2 regions of the Bradyrhizobium ferriligni genome follow, and region 1 is predicted to be linked to the other one. Evidence: predicted binding sites of a transcription regulator. Region 1 holds the regulator's gene; the other holds the start of a gene.
The links. Region 1 encodes LexA, which represses DNA repair genes until DNA is damaged. Its sites were predicted from a motif close to TGTTCNNNNTGTGTTCNG; they were not measured.

Region 1 (10,262 bases):
CGAGACCAGGAACGGTACGCGCCACGCCCATGCGTCAAAGGCCTGATTGCCGGCCCAGGTTCGGGTCAGAACGATTACGGCCAGCGACACCACGATCCCGAGCGTCGGCGAGGTTTGTAGCCAGCCTGTGTAGTAGCCGCGGTGGTCATCCGGAACATGCTCGGCGACATAGGTGATGGCGCCGCCATATTCGCCGCCCAGGCAGAGACCCTGGATCATCCGCAAGCCGAACAGAACGAATGCGGCCGTCAGGCCGATCGATTCATAGGTTGGGATGAGTCCGATCGCGCCCGTTCCCAGGCCCATTCCGCTCAAGGTAACAAGGAATGTATATTTGCGGCCGACCCGATCGCCCATCCATCCGAACAGGAAGGCCCCCAGCGGGCGGATCAGGAATCCCGCAGTGAACAGCGCGATCGTGCTCAGCAGGGCTGCGACGGGGTGGGATTGCTCAAAGAACTTGACCGACAGAACCGCGGCCAGGCTGCCAAAAATATAAAAGTCGTACCATTCAATGATGTTTCCCACTGATGCAGCAACAATCACGCGACGAAAATCACTCGGTACTTGAATTGCCATGTGCTGCTCCTCTCAAATGCAAACGCTACGCCTCGCGTTTTTTCAGCGATCTGTCCGCTCGCGGAGTGCGCATGGTGCACGGCGTTACAGGCGAGATTTTGCGAGTTCGTCCGCAACGCCTGATCTCAGGGGAGTTGTGGCCACCTGAGAGGAGCTCCAGCGGCCTTCAAGTGCCGCGAGCCGTCACTGCCTCATCCCTGTCTCTTTGGGAGTGGAGGCATCAGGACAGTCTAATCCCAACGGGATCGGTATCTTATGAGACTTTCGGCTCGATCGATTTGACGCAGGCGGCAGCTGTGGTCAGGCGCGAGGTCGGCAAGGCGCTGGACGATCCAGCTACCCGGGGCGCTGCCGGTCCGTATTCTGCATCCGTTCCGCTAGTCGGGTGACGGGGCCATCCGCTAGCCTGCCGCCCGGCAGGGATCGCAAGCGGAATGGCGGAGCAGGGCACGACGCCGGGCGGCAAACGCGGCTACGCGGGGACATGGCCGCCGCGCGCGGCTGCGCCGGTCGGCGGCTTTCTCCCGGCGCGCGTCGGCATCTGGAAGCCTTTCGTCGAGACATTGCGGCAATGGGCGCGCGCGGAAGCGGGGGCGGGCCGGTTGTTGCCGTGGGTGCCGGTGGCGTTCGGCACCGGCATCGCCTTCTATTTCGCGGCCGAGCACGAGCCGGTGCTGTCGGTCGCGGCCACCGTCGCAATCCTGCTCTGCCTGCTGGCGCTGCTGCTGCGGCGGCGCAGCGTGTTTCCCGTCATCGCGATGCTGGCCGCGGTGGCCGCGGGCTTTGCGACGGCGACCTGGAAGACGGCGCGCGTTGCTCACACGGTGCTGGCGCGGCCGATGTTCTCGGTGGCGCTGACCGGCTTCGTCGAGACGCGCGACATCCGCGAGAAGACCGATCGTTTCGTGCTGCGCGTGGTTTCGATGGAGAGCCCGCGCGACATGACGAAGCTCGATCGGGTCCGGCTCTCGGTCAAGAAGGGCACCGCGCCCGATGTCGGCAGCTTCGTCGAGTTGAAGGCGCGGCTGTTGCCGCCGCTCGGGCCGCAGCGCCCGGGCTCCTACGATTTCGGACGAGACCTGTATTTCCAGGGCATCGGCGCCTCCGGCTTCGTGATGGGCGCGGTCAGGACCAGGGAGCCGCCTGCGACCGGCGGCTTTGCGCTGCGCTACGCCGCCTTCATGCAAGGCCTGCGCGACGCCATCGACGCGCGTATTCGCACCACGCTCGACGGCGACCAGCGCGCGATCGCAACCGCGCTGCTCACCGGCCGGCGCGACGCGATCTCGACGCCGGTCAACGATGCGATGTTCATCTCGGGGCTCGGCCATGTGCTGTCGATCTCCGGCTACCACATGGCCGTGGTCGCCGGCGTCGTGTTCTTCGCGGTGCGCGCGCTGCTCGCGCTGTTTCCGGCGCTGACGGCAGGGCATCCGATCAAGAAATGGGCCGCGGTGGCCGCGCTGCTCGCCGCGGCGTTCTATCTGTTGCTGTCGGGCGCGGAGGTCGCGACGCAACGGTCGTTCTTCATGACCGCCGTGGTGCTGCTCGCCGTGATCGTCGACCGCCGCGCGATCACCTTCCGTACGCTGGCGGTGGCAGCGCTGATCGTGCTCGCGATCGCGCCGGAGGCGCTGGTGCATCCCAGCTTCCAGATGTCGTTTGCCGCGACGCTCGGGCTGGTGGCGCTGGTGCAGATCGGGCTGCCGAACCTATTCGCGTCGCCCGACCATTCGGCGACCGCTCGGGTTGCACTGTGGGGCGGGCGTGAGCTCACGATGCTGATGCTGGCCTCGCTGGTGGCAGGGCTTGCGACGACGCCCTACGCCGCGTTCCATTTCCACCGCGTGACGCCCTACGGGCTGCTCGCCAACCTCGCGGCGATGCCTGTCGTGTCGGCGGTCGTGATGCCGGCCGGCCTGCTGGGGCTCCTCGCCATGCCGTTCGGCTTCGACGGCGTGTTCTGGGCGATCATGGGTCTTGGCATCGACTGGATGATTTTGGTGACGCAATGGGTCGCCGCACTCCCGGGCGCGGTCGGCCGCATGGCCGCGTTCGGCATCGGGCCGCTGGTCGCAGCGAGTGCCGGCATCATCCTGCTCGGGCTGCTGCGCACGCCGCTACGCTGGTCTGGCGCCGTGCTGCTCGTGATGGCGTCGGTCTGGGCGCTCAGGGTGCCGCAGCCGGACGTGTTGATCTCCGGCGACGGCCGCAACGTCGCGGTGCGTGGCGGTGATGGGCGGCTGCATTTGATGCACAGCGCCAAGGATGCGTTCCTGGTCAGGGAGTGGTTGGCGGCGGACGCCGACGCGCGGACCGCCACCGATGCGTCGCTCGGCGAGGGCGTGTCCTGTGATGCCGGCGGCTGCGTGACCCAGGGACCTAGCGGCGCCTTCGTCACGCTCGCAACCCGGCCGGAGGCGCTGGCGGACGACTGCGAGCGCGCAGGCCTGATCGTCACGGCGCGGCCGGCGCCGCAGGGCTGCGCGGCCTCGGTGATCGATGCCGAGCGGCTGCGCCGTCACGGCGCGCTGGTGCTGCGACGGATCAGGGACGGCTACGCCGTCGATGCGGTGAAGCCTGGCGGGATCGACCGGCCGTGGTCGCCCGCGGTTCCGGGCGACGGCGAGAGCGAGACGACGCTGCGTGCGCCGGCCGCCGCGCCGCGGCCCGCCGTGGACGCGACGCCGGCCGAGACCGATCTGCAGGGCGATGATTAGCGGTGGTCCGGTGAGGGGCCGCTCGGCAGCTCGAACAGGCCGAGATGGTATTCGTCGGAATCGGGGCCGGCGTCGGGCTTCTTGACGAGGGTGAAGGAAGCCTCGGGAAATTGCTCCCAGACTTTCAGGTCGTCGGCCGTCACCGTCAGCCAACCGAACCGGAACATGTAGCGGCCCGGTTCCGTGACGCGTCCAGCCTTTTGCCATGTGACCTTATCGACCACCGCGCACGTCCTCCGTGCCCGATGATGCGCCAAGGCGCCGGCCGACGCAAACCTCCTCCTGCGCCCCGGAAGCGGGAGTCCGGGGTCGCCCGAAATTGCTTAGGTCATCCGCCGCCGAACAGCTCATTCCGCGGCGACGATGCGCTCAACCCAAAAACAGCGTTGCGAATGCGGAGGGCCGACGCTCCACAACCTTTGGCTTCTGCTCGACCGGCGGATGCAGCGCCGGCAATTGCAGCACGCTGACGCGCTGTCCCTCGACCAGCTGGGTCACCAGGACATGGCTGCCGTCGGGGAATTCGACCGCGTCATGATGCCGATCAGGCACGTCGGGCTCGACTTCGTTGAACACGCCGACGCGATAGTTCAGCGTCTTGGTCCAGATCCAGCGGCTGTCGTAGCGAACGTTCTCGGCGAAAGCGAGCTCGGTGCCCGGCAGCATGCAGACCGCGACAGTGGGATCGTTCTCCGAAGCAAAGCCGCGGGTCGACGTGCCGCGGAACGTCGTCGTGATCAGCGTCTCTCCGACAATGGCGGGGCGCGATGCCACGGCGTGCAGACTATAGTCACACATCGGATGGCTCCTCATTTCGAGGTAGCGACCCGTGCCTCTCCTTGAGGCATTAGGGCCTCTACCAGAGTGGACGATAGCGAACGAGCTTCTGCTCGTTTCTGGGCGATTGTACGACTGGTCCGAGACCGCCTCCGATCACAAACACGCGACGCTGCGCGAGAGGTATCGGAGCGCATCGGGCAGGCCGTACGCTACACTATCATGCAAGGAACGATCCGACGTGTTGCTCGTTCCCGGCCGCCGCAAGTATTTGCAATTCAGTATTTGCGATAAAGGCCGATCAGCTTGCCCTGGATGCGGACCCGGTTCGGCGGCAGGATGCGCACTTCATAGGCGGTGTTGGCCGGCTCGAGCGCGATCGATGCGCCGCGGCGGCGGAAGCGCTTCAGGGTGGCTTCCTCCTCGTCGATCAGCGCCACCACGATGTCGCCGGTGTTGGCGACGTCGTTGCGCTGGATCAGCGCCATGTCGCCGTCGAGGATGCCGGCATCGACCATCGAGTCGCCGCGCACCTCGAGCGCATAGTGCTCGCCGGCGCCGAGCATGTCGGGCGGCACGCTGATGGTGTGGCTGCGGGTCTGCAGCGCCTCGATCGGCGTACCGGCGGCGATCCGGCCCATCACGGGGACCGCGACCGGACGGTTGCCGTCGTCCTCGGCGATCGGCGGCGTGCTGGCGCGCCGGCCGAGGGTGCCTTCGATGACGCTGGGCGTGAAGCCGCGGCGGCCGTTGCCGCCGCCGGCCGAGAGTTCGGGCAGCTTGATGACCTCGATGGCGCGGGCGCGGTTCGGCAGGCGGCGGATGAAGCCGCGCTCCTCCAGCGCAGTGATCAGGCGGTGGATACCGGACTTCGAGCGCAGGTCGAGCGCATCCTTCATCTCGTCGAAGGAGGGCGGTACGCCGGCCTCTTTCAGACGTTCATTGATGAAACGCAGAAGTTCGTACTGTTTGCGCGTGAGCATCTCGAGTATTCCCCCGGTTGGTAGCGTCGTTCGATTCCGAGACTCTTCTGGTGGGGCCTGCATGCGGGCCTGACCTCAGGAGCATGTGCTCGTTGCACCTGCTTCCACGCGGCTTCCCGATTGTAGACACCAGTACTCGAAACAAATCATGAACGGACACTATATGTTCGATATGTGTTCCGCAACCACTTAATTTCCGGTGAACGGATCAGGCAACGCACAATCGGCGGGGCGCGAAAACCTTATTCGGGCAGTGTCAGGATCTCGCATTCGCTGCCTTTGACGGCCGCAGCCGCGAACGGCGGACGCACGAGAAGTGCCCGTGCCGCAGCAAGATTCCCGAGCAGCGACGAGTCCTGCTGCGTCACTGGCGTTGCGACCAACGTGCCGTCCTCGCGCGCTTCGAGCCGTGCACGCAGATAGTCCTCGCGCTGGTCGTTGGCGGCGAGGTCGCGGCCGAGCAGGGCGCTCGTGCGGCGATGATGAATCACTTTCCGGCCGCTCAGCGCCCGAATCAACGGCACCAGGAACAGGAAGGCGCAGACGTAGGACGACACCGGATTGCCGGGCAGGCCGATCACCCGCATCGCCCCTAACCGGCCATGCATCATCGGCTTGCCGGGCCGCATCGCAATCCGCCAGAACGTCATGTCGACGCCCTCGGCTTCCAGCGACCGCTTGACGAGATCGTGGTCGCCGACCGAGGCGCCGCCTGTCGTGATCAGGACATCGGCGCCGGCCTCGCGCGCCCGGCGGATGCCGGCCGTGGTCGCCTCCACCGTGTCGGCGGCAACGCCGAGGTCGACGGTCTCGGCGCCCTCGGCGCGCGCCAGCGCCCGCAGCGCGTAGCCGTTGGAATAGACGATCTGGCCGGGGCCGGGCTGCGAGCCCGGCATCACCAGCTCGTCGCCGGTCGCGAGCACCGCGACCTTCGGGCGGCGGCGCACCGCAAGTTCCGGATAGTTCATGGCGGCCGCCAGCGACAGCGCGCGGTCGGACAGGCGGCTGCCGCCGCTGAGCAGCACCTCGCCCGCACGGAAGTCGACCCCGGCCGGGCGGATGTGCCGCCCGACGCTGGCGGCCTCCGTGATCGTGATGTGGTCGCCGTCGACCGCGGTGTCTTCCTGGATGATCACCGCGTCGGCGCCATTGGGGATCACGCCGCCGGTGAAGATCCGCACCGCCTCGCCGGCGCCGACCGTCCGCTCGAACGGCCGGCCGGCGGCGACTTCGCCGATCACCTTGAGCCGGGCCTTTAGATCAGCCGCATCGGCGGCGCGCACCGCATAGCCGTCCATCGCCGACATCGGCTGCGGCGGCTGGGTGCGCAGCGCCGCGAGGTCGTGCGCAAGGGTGCGGTGGTAGGCGGCATCGAGCGCGACCATCTCCTCCGGCAGCGGTTCGGCGCCGGCGAGGACGGCGGACAGGGCATCGGCAACCGGCATCAGGGCCACGCTCAGAGCTCCTCAATTCCCAATGTTCAAATACCAAGTGCGGTCAAAGCCCTTGCCACGTCATCCGTCGATGTCACGTGGATAGCATGAAGGCCGCGCGCCCGCGCACCTTCGATATTGGCGGCCAGGTCGTCGAAAAACAGGATCCGCGACGCCGGCACGCCGATGGCTTTTACCACATGATCGTAGGCCTCGGCGTCGGGTTTGCGGAAGCCGATGCTAGAGGACAGGAAGACGTTGCGGAAATGGCTGAGCAGCTCGGCATGGGTGACCGAGAAATGCGCGACATGGGCCGGATTGGTGTTGGAGAAGGCGTAGAGCGGCATCCGCTCGGCGGCCGCCGCGAGCAGCGGCGCGATGCCCGGCATCTCGCCGGTGAAGATCGCATTCCAGCCCTCGAGAAACTGGGCGTCCGTGATGTCGATGCCGAGGGTCCGGCGCAGGCTTTCGAAGAACGCCGCGTCGTCGATCCGGCCGATCTCGTGATGCTTGAAACTGTCGTCGACGACAAAGCGGGTGGCGAGCTCGGCGGGCGCACAGCCGGCGTGCTGCGCCCAGTGCGCGATCACCTTGTCAAAGTTGATGTCGAGCACGACGCGGCCGATATCGAACAGCAGCGCGTCGACGGAGTTGGGAGAGAATTGCGAGGTCATTGCATGAAACCGTGTACGAGAATTGCTGGCAGGCGGCAATGTCCTCGATTTCGGTGACGGGTGTGTGGATTGCACGTGGCGTTGCATTCATTGCGAGACCGCTCCCGCGCGCACCACCGTCGTCCCGGCGAAGGCCGGGACCCATAACCACCGCATTTGATCAGGAACGGGATCGTGGCCCCAGCGTCGCGCAACAATTGAAATTTGGGATAATGGGTCCCGGCCTTCGCCGGGACGACGGCGGGTGTTGTCGCTTGTGCGTCAAACATCCGCATTCTCGCGACATGATCTGTCCGAGCCTTGCTCTTTTCACCCTATATTTTTGCTGCGGGGCTTGGCTTGCCGCGTCGGGCAACTCAGTGGCACGCGCGCGCGAGTTTTCGGCGCACCAAGCGGCTTGTTGATGCGCCCGGCGGCTTGGTGCCCGCCGGGCGTAGCTCTCACAGCCTGGACAGCGCCAAGCCGAGGTAACCGATCAGCGCACCGGTGCTGAGAATGATGACGACGAGCGCCTGTTCCGAGCGTGCTTGCAAGGTTTTCCGGGTCACGGCGTTGGACGCTCCGTCTTCGAGATCATGCGGTCCAACGAACAGCATCGATTTCCGTTCCGGTCCTTCCCGGGGAACCTTCACGACGTGCCCATGCAGGCCGCACGCCCGGCCGGGTGACGCGACGGAACAGGAATGCGGCCGCCTATGAGGGCGGCGCGATCCCCGGAACGGGGAAAGCGCGGCACATCTCGACGCTGTTCGACCTCAGTCGCTTGACGACGGCTGCATCTCCCTTCGATCGGAGCGACACCGCAATGAGTTCGGCGATGAGGCGCATTTCGGGTTCGCCCATGCCACGCGTGGTCGCCGCCGGCGTCCCGAGGCGAATGCCGCTCGGCCTGAGCGGCGGACGTGGATCGTCGGGAATGATCTGCTTGTTTGCGGTGATCCCGACGGCGTCGAGGATGTTCTCGGCCGCGCCGCCGTCCAGGCCGACGCTGGCCACCGTATCCACGACCATCATGTGATTGTCGGTTCCGCCAGTGATCAACGTCATGCCGCGTTCCATCAACGCTTCGGCCAGGACCTTCGCGTTGCGCATGACCAGTCCTGAATAGGCCTGAAAATCGGACGTCGATGCCTTCTTCAGCGTGACCGCGGTTCCGGCCACAACGTTCATGTGCGGACCGCCCTGCAATCCCGGGAACACCGACGAGTCGATCTTGCCGGCGAACTCCCGGCGACAAAGAACGATGCCGCCACGCGGCCCGCGAAGCGTCTTGTGCGATGTCGTCGTCATCACGTCGAAACCCTCATCGAGCGGATTGCGCAAGGCGTTGCCGGCGATCAGGCCGCCGTAATGGCTGACGTCGGCCATGGTCAGTGCACCCACCTCGTCGGCGATGCTCTTGAAGGACGCATAATCCAGATCGCGCGGATAGGAGCTGTAGCCGCACAGCACCAGCTTCGGACGGACGTGCCGGGCCATGGCGCGGAGCTCATCGAAATCGATGGCGCCGCCGTTTGACGGCTGCGTCTTGTAACGGGCGAAGTTGAAGAGCCGCCCCATGTGCGACACGGGCGCGCCATGGGTGAGATGGCCGCCGTGTGACAGGTCCATCGCCAATATCGTATCGCCGGGCTGCAGCAGGCCGAGATACACGGCCTGGTTCATTGGCGACCCGGACAGAGGCTGAACGTTGGCATGTTCGGCGCGGAACAGCGCGCACGCTCGCTGTCGGGCAAGGTTCTCTATCTGGTCGGTAAATTCCTGGCCGCCGTAATAGCGGCGTCCCGGATAGCCCTCGGAATACTTGTTGGTGAACACCGATCCAAGCAGCTCGAGAACCTCGGGATAGGTGTAGTTCTCCGACGGAATCAGCTCGACGCCGTCTTGCTGGCGGCGCTCTTCGCCCTCGAGCGCAAGGGCAACTTCCGAATCGTTGAGGTGGAGTTCATTGCGGAATGACGGCATGGTCCGGGCTCCCTAAGACGCTGGATCATCAGCTGAACGGGTTGCCCAGGCGAACGGCGTTAGAACCCTTCGCGCTTCACCGTGGTCAATTCCACGTAAGCTCGCCAGTCGCGCGAGGGGCGAATGAGCCTGCGAAGCTCATCGCGAGCAGAAGGCTATCCAATCCCAGGCGGGCTCGCAAGGGTTGGTCGCTGCCGCCGCCGCGGGCTCAGCGTTCGCCGAGATCGAGCTGCGTCAGGATGCCTTGCCGCAGCGCGAGGCGGACCAACTCGATATCGGTGCCGACCCCGAGCTTGTCCTTGATCAGGGAATGCAGGTTCGCGACCGTCTTGGGGCTGAGGTGCAGCGCCTCGGCGATCTCCTCGGTGGTGTTTTCCGCGAGCAGCATGCGCAGCACCTCGAATTCCCGCGCGGTCAGGAGGTCGGCAGCCTTGGTCTCGCCGGCAAGGTGGCTGAGCGCAAGCTCGTGGCCGATATCCGGGCTGATCGCGATCTTGCCCGACAGCGCATCCATCACGGCGTGCACCAGGGTCTCCGGCGGGCTGGTCTTGGTGACATAGCCGCTCGCGCCGGCGCGGATCGCCTGCACGGCAAAGGCCGCGTTCTGGTGCATGGTGAACACCAGGATTTTTGCGCGCCTGTCCCACTGCCGGAGGCGGCGGATGGCCTCGATGCCGCCGATGCCGGGCATCGACAGGTCCATGATGACGAGGTCGGGCGCGGTCTCCTTGTAGAGGCGGTAGGCCTCGACGCCGTCGGAGGCTTCGGCGACGACGCAGAGGCCCGGCTGCTTCTGCAGCATCGCCCGGTAGCCCTCCCGGACGACGGCGTGGTCGTCGACCAGCATGATCGTTCGCGCGGCTTGGCTCATGCCGCGCGCTCCACCGGTGCGGCCTCTTGGCTGGCTGCGACGGGAACGATGACGCGGAGCGAGGAGCCGCTCGGCTGTCCGGTCTCGAAACTGAGCCGCCCGCCCAGCGCGGCGACCCGTTCGCGCATGCCGAGCAGGCCGAGGCCGGACTTGAGCTGGGGATCGCCTTGCGGATCGCCGGGCTGGCCGTCATCGTCGATCGCGAGCACGATCGCGCTGTCGCCGCCGCCAGGCGGCGCCTCGCGCATCTCAAGCCGCAG
Region 2 (10,262 bases), on a different contig from region 1:
ACTCTCAAATTTAGTGCGGGGCGCCCTTGCAGACGCCCCGCGACGCGACACTACCATGACTCAAGAACTCTGACTCAGGCGACGCTGTCGGCGACGCGGGACTAAACAACCGACTGGCGCCACATTGACCCGGCAAAGTAAAAATCGACTTAATTGGAAATCTTCATGCTAAAGATTGCAGCATCTTTTGCGCGGCATGGCGCGGTGCCGTCGGCGTTGTGCTGCAACATCAGCGCGTTCGGCGAAAAAATTTGCGGATCATCAAACCGGCACGATTCGCGCGGTAGATTCGCCCTCATTCGCAGCCGTTTGCACCGCAAAGGTGCGCGCCTTCCGGACTAGGCAATTATTGCCGGGCAGGATATTGATTAACAGAATGGAAATTTTAAGTTGGAGTGTCCCGCGTTGGGTCGCCGACTGGAATGAAGGGAAACCGCCATGCGCTATGATGATTTCCGCCGCAGCGACGACGTCGAAGACCGTCGCGATGAAGGCGGGATGGGCGGAGGTGGCGGTGGCGGCTTCGGCATTCCGATGGGCGGTGGCGGGCTCGGCATCGGCACCATCATCGTGCTCGGCCTGCTCGGCTATGCCTTCGGCATCGACCCGCGCATTCTGATCGGCGGCGCCGAGATTCTCACCGGCGGCGGCCAGGCGCCGACCTACCAGACCGACCGGCAGTCGTCGGGCGGGCAGGCCAAGCGCGGCGCGCCGACCGACGAGATGGGCAGCATGATCGCCGGCATCCTGGGCGAGATCGACGATCGCTGGAGCGAGATCTTCAAGGCCAGCGGCCAGACCTACACAGGTCCGAAGATCGTGCTGTTCCGCAACGCCACCAATGGCGGCCGCTGCGGCATGGCGCAGTCGGCGATGGGACCGTTCTACTGCCCGCCGGACAAGACCATCTTCCTCGATACCGGCTTCTTCCGCGAGGTCGAGACGCGCTTCCGCGGCTGCTCGGGCAACGCCTGCAAGTTCACCGCGGCCTATATCATCGCGCATGAAGCCGGCCATCACATCCAGAACCTGCTCGGCATCATTCCGCGCGTGAACCGGCTGCAGCAGCAGGCCGGCAGCAAGGCCGAGGCCAACGCGCTGCAGGTCAAGGTCGAGCTGCAGGCCGATTGCCTCTCCGGCGTCTGGGTCAATCGCGAGGAGAAGAAGCGGCCGGGCTTCCTCGAGGCCGGCGACATCGACGCCGCGCTGACAACGGCGAACGCGATCGGCGACGACACGCTGCAACGGCAGGCCACGGGCAGGGTGGTGCCTGATTCCTTCACCCACGGCTCCGCCGCGCAGCGCAAGGAGTGGTTCATGAGAGGCTACCAGCAGGGCACAGTGCAAGCCTGCAACACGTTCGGCGGTAGCTTATAGCTCTAGACCGCGTCATCCCCGGATGAGCGCACTCGCGCTCACTCGGGAGGTGCTCGCCTCTTCGGCGAGCCTCGAAGGATGAAGCGCCCGTGGCCCATCCTTCGAGGCTCGCTTCGCGAGCACCTCAGGATGACGTCAGTGTGTGAGGTACACGATGCCTTCGATCGACGAATCCAAATCATTCATCCCGCTCAACATCGCGGTACTTGCGATTTCCGACACCCGCTCGCTGGCGGATGACAAGTCGGGCACCACGCTCGCCGACCGTCTCACCGCGGCCGGCCACAAGCTCGCGGCGCGCGAGATCGTCACCGACGATGTCGAGGCGATCAGAGCCGTGATCCGGCGCTGGATCGCCGATCCCGCCGTCGACGCCGTCATCACCACCGGCGGCACCGGCTTTACCGGCCGCGACGTGACGCCGGAGGCGGTCGAGCCGTTGTTCGAGAAGCGGATGGACGGCTTTTCGATCGCCTTCCACATGCTGAGCCACGCAAAGATCGGGGCGTCGACGATCCAGAGCCGCGCCACCGCCGGCGTTGCGGGCGCGACCTTCATCTTCTGCCTGCCCGGTTCGCCCGGCGCCTGCCGCGACGGCTGGGACGGCATTTTGGCCGCACAGCTCGACTACCGCACGCGCCCCTGCAATTTCGTCGAGATCATGCCGCGGCTGGATGAACATCTGCGCCGCCCGAAGGCGAAGGGCGCGAGCGCGTAGCAGCCGTCATTCCCCGATGCGCAATTGCGCATCTGAGGGCATCGCGCAGTGATGAGCCCGGAATCTCAAGGGTGAGCTGCCGTAGCCCGGATGGAGCGGAGCGAAATCCGGGGCAGTCTCTTCCGCGGCCGCATCGTTCCCGGATTGCGCTGCGCTCCATCCGGGCTACGCAGTCCAGACTTCTCGGCGCTGCGGCTTCACAACTCCAGCTCCCAGGTCTCGCCGACCAGATCGACCCCAAAGCTGTGATGCTTCTCTTCCTTGACGCGCTGAAAACCGGCGCGGGCGTAGATGCCGCGCGCGGCGACCAGGATGCTCTGGGTCCACAGCGTCATCTTTTTGTAGCCCTTCTCGCGCGCGGCGCGGATGCATTGCTCGACCAGGGCGCGGCCGACGCCGAGCCCGCGTGCCTTCTCCTCCACCAGCAAAAGGCGCAGCTTGGCGACCCCGTCGCCGCCGTCGACCAGGAAGATCGAGCCGACCGGCTCGCCGTCGACCTCCGCGATCCAGCAATGCTCGCGGGCGGGATCGAACGATCGCAGAAACTGCGCGCAGATCTCGGCCACCAACGCCTCGTAGCTGATGTCCCAGCCATATTCCTCCGCGTAGGCTTGTCCCTGCCGCGAGACGACCCAGCCCATGTCGCCGACGCGATGGCTGCGCAGCAGGAAGCCGACCGGTTTCCCGGCGGGCGGCTCCAGCGATAGCTCGATCGTGCTCATGGCGCGCACCACCGCGGCGCGACGGTCGCTGTCCATCTGCCGCAACAGCGCGCCGACCTCGCTGCGCGAGCGGCGGTCGAGATCGGCGGCAGCAGTGCGGCCCTTGGCGGTGAGGGCCACCTCGTTGACGCGCTTGTCGGCCTTCGACGGCTTGCGGGTCACGATCTGGCGCTTTTGCAGCGCCGCCAGCGTGCGGCTGACGAAGCCGGCATCGAGGTCGAGGTCGCGCACCAGGTCGGTGGCGGTGCAATTTTCGCGATGCGCGAGCTCGTAGATGATCCGCGCTTCCTGCAGCGTGAATGTGGAGTGCAGCAGCTTCGGCTCGATGATGCCGAGCTTGCGGGTATAGAACCGGCTGAAGCCGCGAACCGCGGCAACCTGGCTCTCGAGGGCAGTGTCATGGGAATTTGATTTCATCAAATATATTATTTGACGGAATCAAATAATCCGCAAGCGGTTTGTTCAAGCTTAGGTTCTGAAGATAGAACTTAAGCTTCAGGCTTGTTTTGACGCGTTTTCTTTACGCGAACCGGTGCCCACTTCGCTTGAAAACGCTTCAGGCCACCATGATCCTGCTGCGCAGCATGGTGCGGGAGGAGCGGCCGAGCCGGCGCAGCAGGCGCGCCTCGGAGCGGCGGGCATCGGGCCGGTAGCCGCCGATCCGCTCGTAATGTTCGCGCGCGATCAAAAGGCCTTGTTCGGCCGAGGGACCCGTGATCATCCGGGCGACGAATTTGAGGCCGTCGCGCAGGCCGGGGTCGGTGTAGGGCGCGCGGGCGTAGCGGAAGATGCCGGCGCGGTCCTTGCCGCTGGCCGCCACCATCTGGATGAACTGGGTGGTTTCCTCGATCCAGCCGGCATCGAGCACCGCTCCCGGATGCAGGAACATCAGCCAGGGCGACCGCGCCTGCCGCGCGCCTGCCGCAAGCGCCGCGGCGCGCGTGCCCTCGAAGCGCAGGAAGCGGCAACCGGCGACGTCGGCGACGCGCTCCATCACATCGCTGTTGCTGCGGTCGACCAGCAGCACTTCGCGGATGACGCCCGCGGCCGCGCCCGGCACCAGCGCCGCCAGGGTTGCGACCGCGGTGCGCTCGACGCCGTCGGTTGGAATGATCACGCTCAGCATGATTTTGAGGCTTCGATGGCTCAAACGATGGAGAAACTCCGGCCGTGTTATCACCTTGTCATATTCAAAGCAGCCTGTTCGCCTGCAGAATTTTTGTAGCAAGGTTCTGTGGAATTTCTCCGTTCACGTTCTTGATTTGTTCTCGTGCTGTGTTAGCTTCAGAACATGAGCCGAGCATCCTCTCATGCCCTCAAGCACCCGCCGGTAACGGCGCCCTCCGATAACCCGGCGGGTGCACCTTCACCTGTTCCTGCTCCTTTTCCCGAGCTTGCGGTCGCGATCGAGCGCGAGCGGCGGCGCGGCCGCGGCGCGCAGTCCAACGCCAGCGGCCGCTACGAGGCCGAGGCGCGCGTTGCCTTCGACGACGGCTGGCAGAGCCTCGAAGATTTGCCGCCGTTCACGACCAGCGTGGCGTTCGACACCTCACGCAAGGTGATCACCCGCAACGACTCGCCCGACATCGGCTTCGACCGTTCGATCAATCCCTATCGTGGCTGTGAGCACGGCTGCGTCTATTGCTTCGCGCGGCCGACCCACGCCTATCTCGGCCTGTCGCCGGGGCTGGACTTCGAATCGAAGCTGTTCGCCAAGCCGGACGCACCCGCGCTGCTCGAGAAGGAACTGGCGGCGCCGGACTACGAGGCGCGGATGATCGCGATCGGCACCAACACCGATCCCTATCAGCCGATCGAACGCGACCGGAAGATCATGCGCGGCATTCTCGAGGTGCTCGAGCGCGCCGGCCATCCGGTCGGCATCGTCACCAAGTCGGCGCTGGTCGTGCGCGACATCGACATCCTGGCGCGGATGGCCAAGCGCAATCTCGCCAAGGTCGCGCTCTCGGTGACGACGCTCGACCCGAAGCTCGCCCGCACCATGGAGCCGCGGGCCTCGACCCCGCCGAAGCGGCTCGAGGCGATCAAGCGGCTCGCCGACGCCGGCATCCCGACCACGGTGATGGTCGCGCCCGTGATCCCGGCGCTGAACGACTCCGAGATCGAGCGTATCCTCGATGCCGCCGCGCATGCCGGCGCCAGGGAGGCGAGCTACGTGCTGCTGCGCCTGCCGCTCGAGGTCCGCGATCTGTTCCGCGAATGGCTGATGGCGAACCATCCCGACCGCTACCGTCACGTCTTCACGCTGATCCGCGACATGCGCGGCGGCCGCGACTACGACTCGCAATGGGGCACCAGGATGAAGGGCACCGGCCCGATGGCCTGGATGATCGGCCGCCGCTTCGAGATCGCCTGCGAGAAGCTCGGCCTCAACAAGCGGCGGACCAAGCTGACTACCGATCACTTCGCCAAGCCGAAGCGCAACGGACAGCAACTCAGTCTATTCTAGGTGAGGGCGCGTAGCCCGGATGCAGCGCAGCGAAATCCGGGGCTCGTCGACCCCTGGCCAAAGACTTCCCGGATTGCGCTTCGCTCCATCCGGGCTACGAAGACGTCAAACAGTGAGTGCAACAATGAGTAACACCCCGACCGCACGCTTCACCGTCCTCACGCTCGGCGTCAGCGACATGCGCGCCAGCATCGACTTTTATGAATCGCTGGGCTTCACCAGGAAGATGCGCGCGACCGGCGAGGAGGTTGCCTTCTTCGAGACCGGCGGCACCGTGCTCGGCCTGTTCCCGTGGCATCTGCTCGCCGCCGATGCCGGGCTGCCGGATCAGCCGCGGCCGTCGGCGTTCCGCGGCGTCGCGATCGCCTGGAACTGCAACGACGACGCCGAGGTCGATCGTGTGATGGCGTTCGCGCTGTCGAAGGGCGCCAGGCTGCTGAAGCCCGCGCAGCCCACCAGCTATGGCGGCTATTGCGGTTATTTCGGCGATCCCGACGGCCACGCCTGGGAAGTGGTACGCGCGCCGGGCTTTGAGGTTCGCGACGACCGCCGGGTGTCAATTCCCGATTAGAGCGCCGATCCCGATTAAAGCGGCGAATTGAATAACGGGGAAGGGCGCCAGGTTCCAGGTTGCGCCGCGGGCCGGGCTTGATCACGATCCCCGCATGATTCGGGACAAGTCCAACAGCACGTCTAAGATCGCGTCGAAGAAGAAACCGGCCGGGCCGGACAAGCGCGTCATCGTGGTGACGCGGCCGAGCTTTCGGCGCGAGCGCGCGCTGATCAAGCGCGGCGTCTGGCCGGTCGCCGGCTGCGACGAGGCCGGGCGCGGGCCGCTGGCGGGTCCCGTGGTCGCCGCCGCCGTGGTGCTGGACCCAAATCGGATTCCCAAGGGCCTCGATGATTCGAAGCGGCTGACCGTCGAGCGCCGCGAGGAACTGTTCGAGGAGATCTGCGCCACATCGGCGTTCTCGGTCGCGGTGGCGTCGCGGGCGCGGATCGATCGCGACAACATCCTGCGCGCCTCGCTGTGGGCGCTCGCGCGCGCCGTGCACGCGCTGCCGGAAATGCCGAAGCACGTCTTCGTCGACGGCCGCGACAAGCTCGCCACGCCCTGCGACTGCGACGCCGTGATCGGCGGCGACGGCATCGTGGCCTCGATCGCGGCGGCCTCGATCATCGCCAAGGTGACGCGCGATCGCCTGATGTGCGCGCTGGCGCTGGATTGTCCCGGCTACGGCTTCGAGCAGCACAAGGGCTATGCGGTCCCCGAGCACCTCGAGGCGCTCGACCGGCTCGGCCCCAGCAGCCATCACCGCACCTTCTTCGCGCCCGTCGTCGCCGCACGGCTGAAGCATTTCCCCGTCCCGGCGGAGCCGGATCTGTTCACGATCGACGCGGAAAGCGAAGCCGCGGCATCCGAAGCGGCGTAAGCGCACCGTCTCCAACCACGCAACGCCGTCATCGCCCGCGAAAGCGGGCGATCCAGTATTCCAGAGGCAGTCGTTTTTGATCGAGAGGCCGCGGCGTACTGGATCACCCGCTTTCGCGGGTGATGACAGCGGAAGCGGGGGGATGACAGCGGAGACTGACTTTACAGTGCAGTCTGGCGCGACACCGTTGCCTCCACCGCCGCCGCCGTTTATCAAAAACCCTCGGGATCAGATGGCGCCGCTTGATAGGGGTGGCTGGGGCATTTCAGGCGTTTCATGCGGTTTACCTCCCTGGTTGTCGAACTGATCCGCGCCCGGCCGCGCCTCGTGGTCTGGATCGTGGTGCTGGCGCAGGCCGCGATCTGGCTGTTCCTGCCGGCCATCTTCTACGGCAGCCCGCCCGGCAACCTCGCCGCCATCCTCGCCTTCGGCCGCGAATATCAGGTCGGCACCGACATGGGGCCGCCGCTCGCGTTCTGGCTCGCCGACATCGCCTTCCGCGCCGTCGGCAATCACGTGTTCGGCGTCTATCTCCTGGCGCAGGTCTGCGAAATCGTCACCTTCATCGCCTTCTACGCCCTGGCGCGCGCCATCGTCGGCGGCCCGCAGGGCGTGCTGGCGGTGCTGCTGTCGATGACGGTGGTGGTGTTCTCCTCGCCAAGCGTCGAGTTCGGCCCGCTGATCCTGGCGCGCCCGCTCTGGGCGCTGCTGCTGCTGCATTCCTGGCAATTGATCGGGCAGAACCGGCGCAGCGCCTGGTTCGCCTGGTCGATCGATTGCGGCCTGCTGCTGCTGACGACGCCGGCGGCGATCGGCATGATCCTGCTCGTGACGGGCTTTGCGCTCGCAACCGAGCGCGGGCGGCGCATGCTCAAATCGGTCGATCCGATCTACGCGCTGCTGGTCATCATCGTGCTGGCGCTGCCCTACCTGATCTGGCTGCTCCGCGCCGACGTGCTGGCGCTGCCGGCCTTGCCTGCACTCGCCGATCTCAAGGCGCGCGCGCTGCGCTGGGGCGTGGTGCTCGGCGGGCTGGTCGTGGCGACCGCCGCGATCGCGCTGCTGGCGATCTTCAATTCGCGCTGGTTCGCCGGCAAGACTGAGGATGCCCCGATCATCTACCGTCCGCCGGTCAGTCCGCTGGCGCGGCAATTCGTGTATTTCTTCGCGTTCGCGCCGGCGATCGCGAGCAGCTTCGTCTCCGGGCTGTTCAATCTCGATCGCGCGTTCGGCGGCGCCGGCGTGGCGCTGTTGATGTCCGGGCTCGCCGTCGTCGTCGCGACCGGCGATATGATTCCGCTCAGGCGGCAGCGGCTGCTGCGTTCGGTCTGGGCCCTGGCGGTCGCGGCGCCCGCCGCGCTGGCGCTGGCGGCGACGCTGTTCCTGCCCTGGACCAGCACCACGGAAGCGTCCACCTCGCTGCCGGCAGCCGCGTTGGGCCGCTTCTTCGATGACAGCTATGAGCGCCGCACCAACCAGCGCCTGCGCGCGGTGGCGGGCGATCCCGAACTTGCCAGCCTGATTGCGATGAACCGCCGCCGCCCCCATCTCTTGCTCGACGCCACGCCGCAGCGGACGCCGTGGCTGTCGGTCGCAAAATTCAACGAGACCGGCGGCGTCGTGGTGTGGCGCGCACAGGACACCGCCGGCACGCCGCCGCCCGACATCGCGCAGCGCTTCCCCGGCCTCGTGCCGGAAGTGCCGCGTTCGTTCGACCGGCTGGTCAACGGACGGCAGCCGGTGCTGCGGATCGGCTGGGCGATCGTGCGGCCGAAGGGGACGTGATTTGACGTGGAGCCGTAGCCCGGATGAAGCGCAGCGAAATCTGGGGCCGCTCTAGCCACCCTACGATCGACTACCCGTCCTGCGACTGGGCGAGGCACAAAATGGACTTCAATCCGCCTGCAGGCTCAAAAATTTCCGTCGTCACGGAAGGCTCCGCCCCAGTAATTGTCATCCCCCAGCCGGACAATCCGATGGCCCTCTTGGTGGGGCTTCTCATGGTATTCCTTCTCTTCTTCGGGGCGATCGCCTTGATCCATACAGCTTCAATGGTTCTATCCGGACAGGGAAACGTGTCCCTCGTGATTTGGATGGGACTATGGACGCCCGGCCTGGCACTCACTGCTTGCGTAGTTTATCGCCTGCTCCGCCGCCGCGGCGCGGTACCGGAAACGCTTACGCTGGACCGTGATAGCGTTGGCTATGACTCCGGCCTGGTTCCGCTGCTGCTGAAAGGCAGGGCTATCAGCTTCCCCAAGCAGGTACATGTCGATCTTGACCGCCAGCAACTTCAGTCCCTTCGCTTGCGTGGGAACGTCGTTGGCCAATGGCGTTTGACAATTGACGTCGGTGCCGATCGGATAGACATCGCACCGAATGCAAGCGGGGTTGAGCGCGAATGGATCGCCTGTCTCCTGGCGAAGCATTACGGGTTGACGCAAGTCCGATCGGAAGCGGCTGCGTAGGATGGGTAGAGCCAGCGGGTCCGCGCAAAGCGCGGCCCGATAATAAACTTCGCGGAACCCAACTCGTATCCGCGGCGCGCAATGATGGGTTTCGCTGCGCTCTACCCATCCTACGAAGCTACGCCGTCCCCGCTTGCAGCACCTTTGCGATCGCGCGGAGATCCTGCCACGACAGCCGCTTGTACGACGGCGAGCGCAGCAGATAGGCCGGATGGAAGGTGGCGACGGCGCGGATCGTGCGGGTGCCGGTGTCGTAGTCGATCCATTTGCCGCGCGTGCGCATGATGCCCTCGCGCGTGCCGAGCAGCGCCTGCGTCGAGGGATTGCCGAGCGTCACCAGCACGTCGGGATTTACGAGTTCGATATGGCGCTGAATGAAGGGCAGGCACACCTGCGTCTCCTGCGGCGTCGGCGTGCGGTTGCCGGGCGGCCGCCACGGGATCACGTTGGCGATATAGGCCTTGCTGCGGTCGAGCCCGATCGCGGCGATCATGCGGTCGAGCAGCTTGCCGGAGCGGCCGACGAACGGCAGGCCCTCGATGTCCTCGTCGCGGCCGGGCGCCTCGCCGACGAACATCACGCGCGCCTGCGGGTTGCCGTCGGCGAACACCAGCTTGGTCGCGGTGTGCTTCAGCGCGCAGCCGTCGAAATTCTCCATCAGCGTGCGCAGGGCTTCAAGCGTCGGCGCGGTCCGCGCAGCCTCGCGCGCGGAGGCGATCGCGGCATCCGGCGCCACGGTGATTTCGCTGCGCGGAACTGACGGCATCGGCGTCGGCCGCAGCGGATTGAGCGCAACTGATGGACGCGGCGCGGCAGGGGCGGGAACTGGCTCGGGCTCCTCGAGCCGGTTGATCGGCGCATCGCCAAGCGCGCAATCGACCCCGGCCTCGAGGTAAAAGGCAAGCAATTGCTGCAGTGTAGGGGTGGGCTCGGGCGGCAGGGCCATCATGGGTGTAATTTTAGCATGAACGGGAAAAGTGGAGGCTGGTTTTTGGAAAAGATTATGCTCCTGTGGCGTCGCGGCCGCGCGAAACCTCGCCAAGCGCAATTCCATGGTTGTCCTTCCGCTAAAAA

Region 2: AC1VNY_RS29275 (PA0069 family radical SAM protein) is a predicted target of LexA. The motif match lies at 4,070-4,087, and genes of this name have one in related genera.

Annotation. Positions count from the first base shown of each region.
Region 1 is NZ_JBXEJO010000048.1:33,039-43,300, reverse strand. Features, by position in the region: gene AC1VNY_RS26615 (MFS transporter) at 1-579, opposite strand, end outside; gene AC1VNY_RS26610 (ComEC/Rec2 family competence protein) at 1,014-3,299, shown strand; gene AC1VNY_RS26605 (hypothetical protein) at 3,296-3,523, opposite strand; gene AC1VNY_RS26600 (hypothetical protein) at 3,669-4,097, opposite strand; gene lexA (transcriptional repressor LexA) at 4,355-5,059, opposite strand; gene AC1VNY_RS26590 (molybdopterin molybdotransferase MoeA) at 5,302-6,513, opposite strand; gene AC1VNY_RS26585 (HAD family hydrolase) at 6,540-7,166, opposite strand; gene AC1VNY_RS26580 (hypothetical protein) at 7,607-7,762, opposite strand; gene AC1VNY_RS26575 (serine hydroxymethyltransferase) at 7,860-9,131, opposite strand; ZMP/ZTP riboswitch at 9,168-9,253, opposite strand; gene AC1VNY_RS26570 (response regulator transcription factor) at 9,340-10,002, opposite strand; gene AC1VNY_RS26565 (sensor histidine kinase) at 9,999-10,262, opposite strand, start outside.
Region 2 is NZ_JBXEJO010000056.1:46,236-56,497, forward strand. Features, by position in the region: gene AC1VNY_RS29250 (site-specific DNA-methyltransferase) at 1-57, opposite strand, end outside; gene ypfJ (KPN_02809 family neutral zinc metallopeptidase) at 439-1,377, shown strand; gene moaB (molybdenum cofactor biosynthesis protein B) at 1,532-2,095, shown strand; gene AC1VNY_RS29265 (bifunctional helix-turn-helix transcriptional regulator/GNAT family N-acetyltransferase) at 2,293-3,234, opposite strand; gene AC1VNY_RS29270 (glycosyltransferase family protein) at 3,374-3,943, opposite strand; gene AC1VNY_RS29275 (PA0069 family radical SAM protein) at 4,109-5,287, shown strand; gene AC1VNY_RS29280 (VOC family protein) at 5,412-5,858, shown strand; gene AC1VNY_RS29285 (ribonuclease HII) at 5,953-6,720, shown strand; gene AC1VNY_RS29290 (glycosyltransferase family 39 protein) at 6,997-8,505, shown strand; gene AC1VNY_RS29295 (hypothetical protein) at 8,607-9,188, shown strand; gene AC1VNY_RS29300 (uracil-DNA glycosylase) at 9,307-10,128, opposite strand.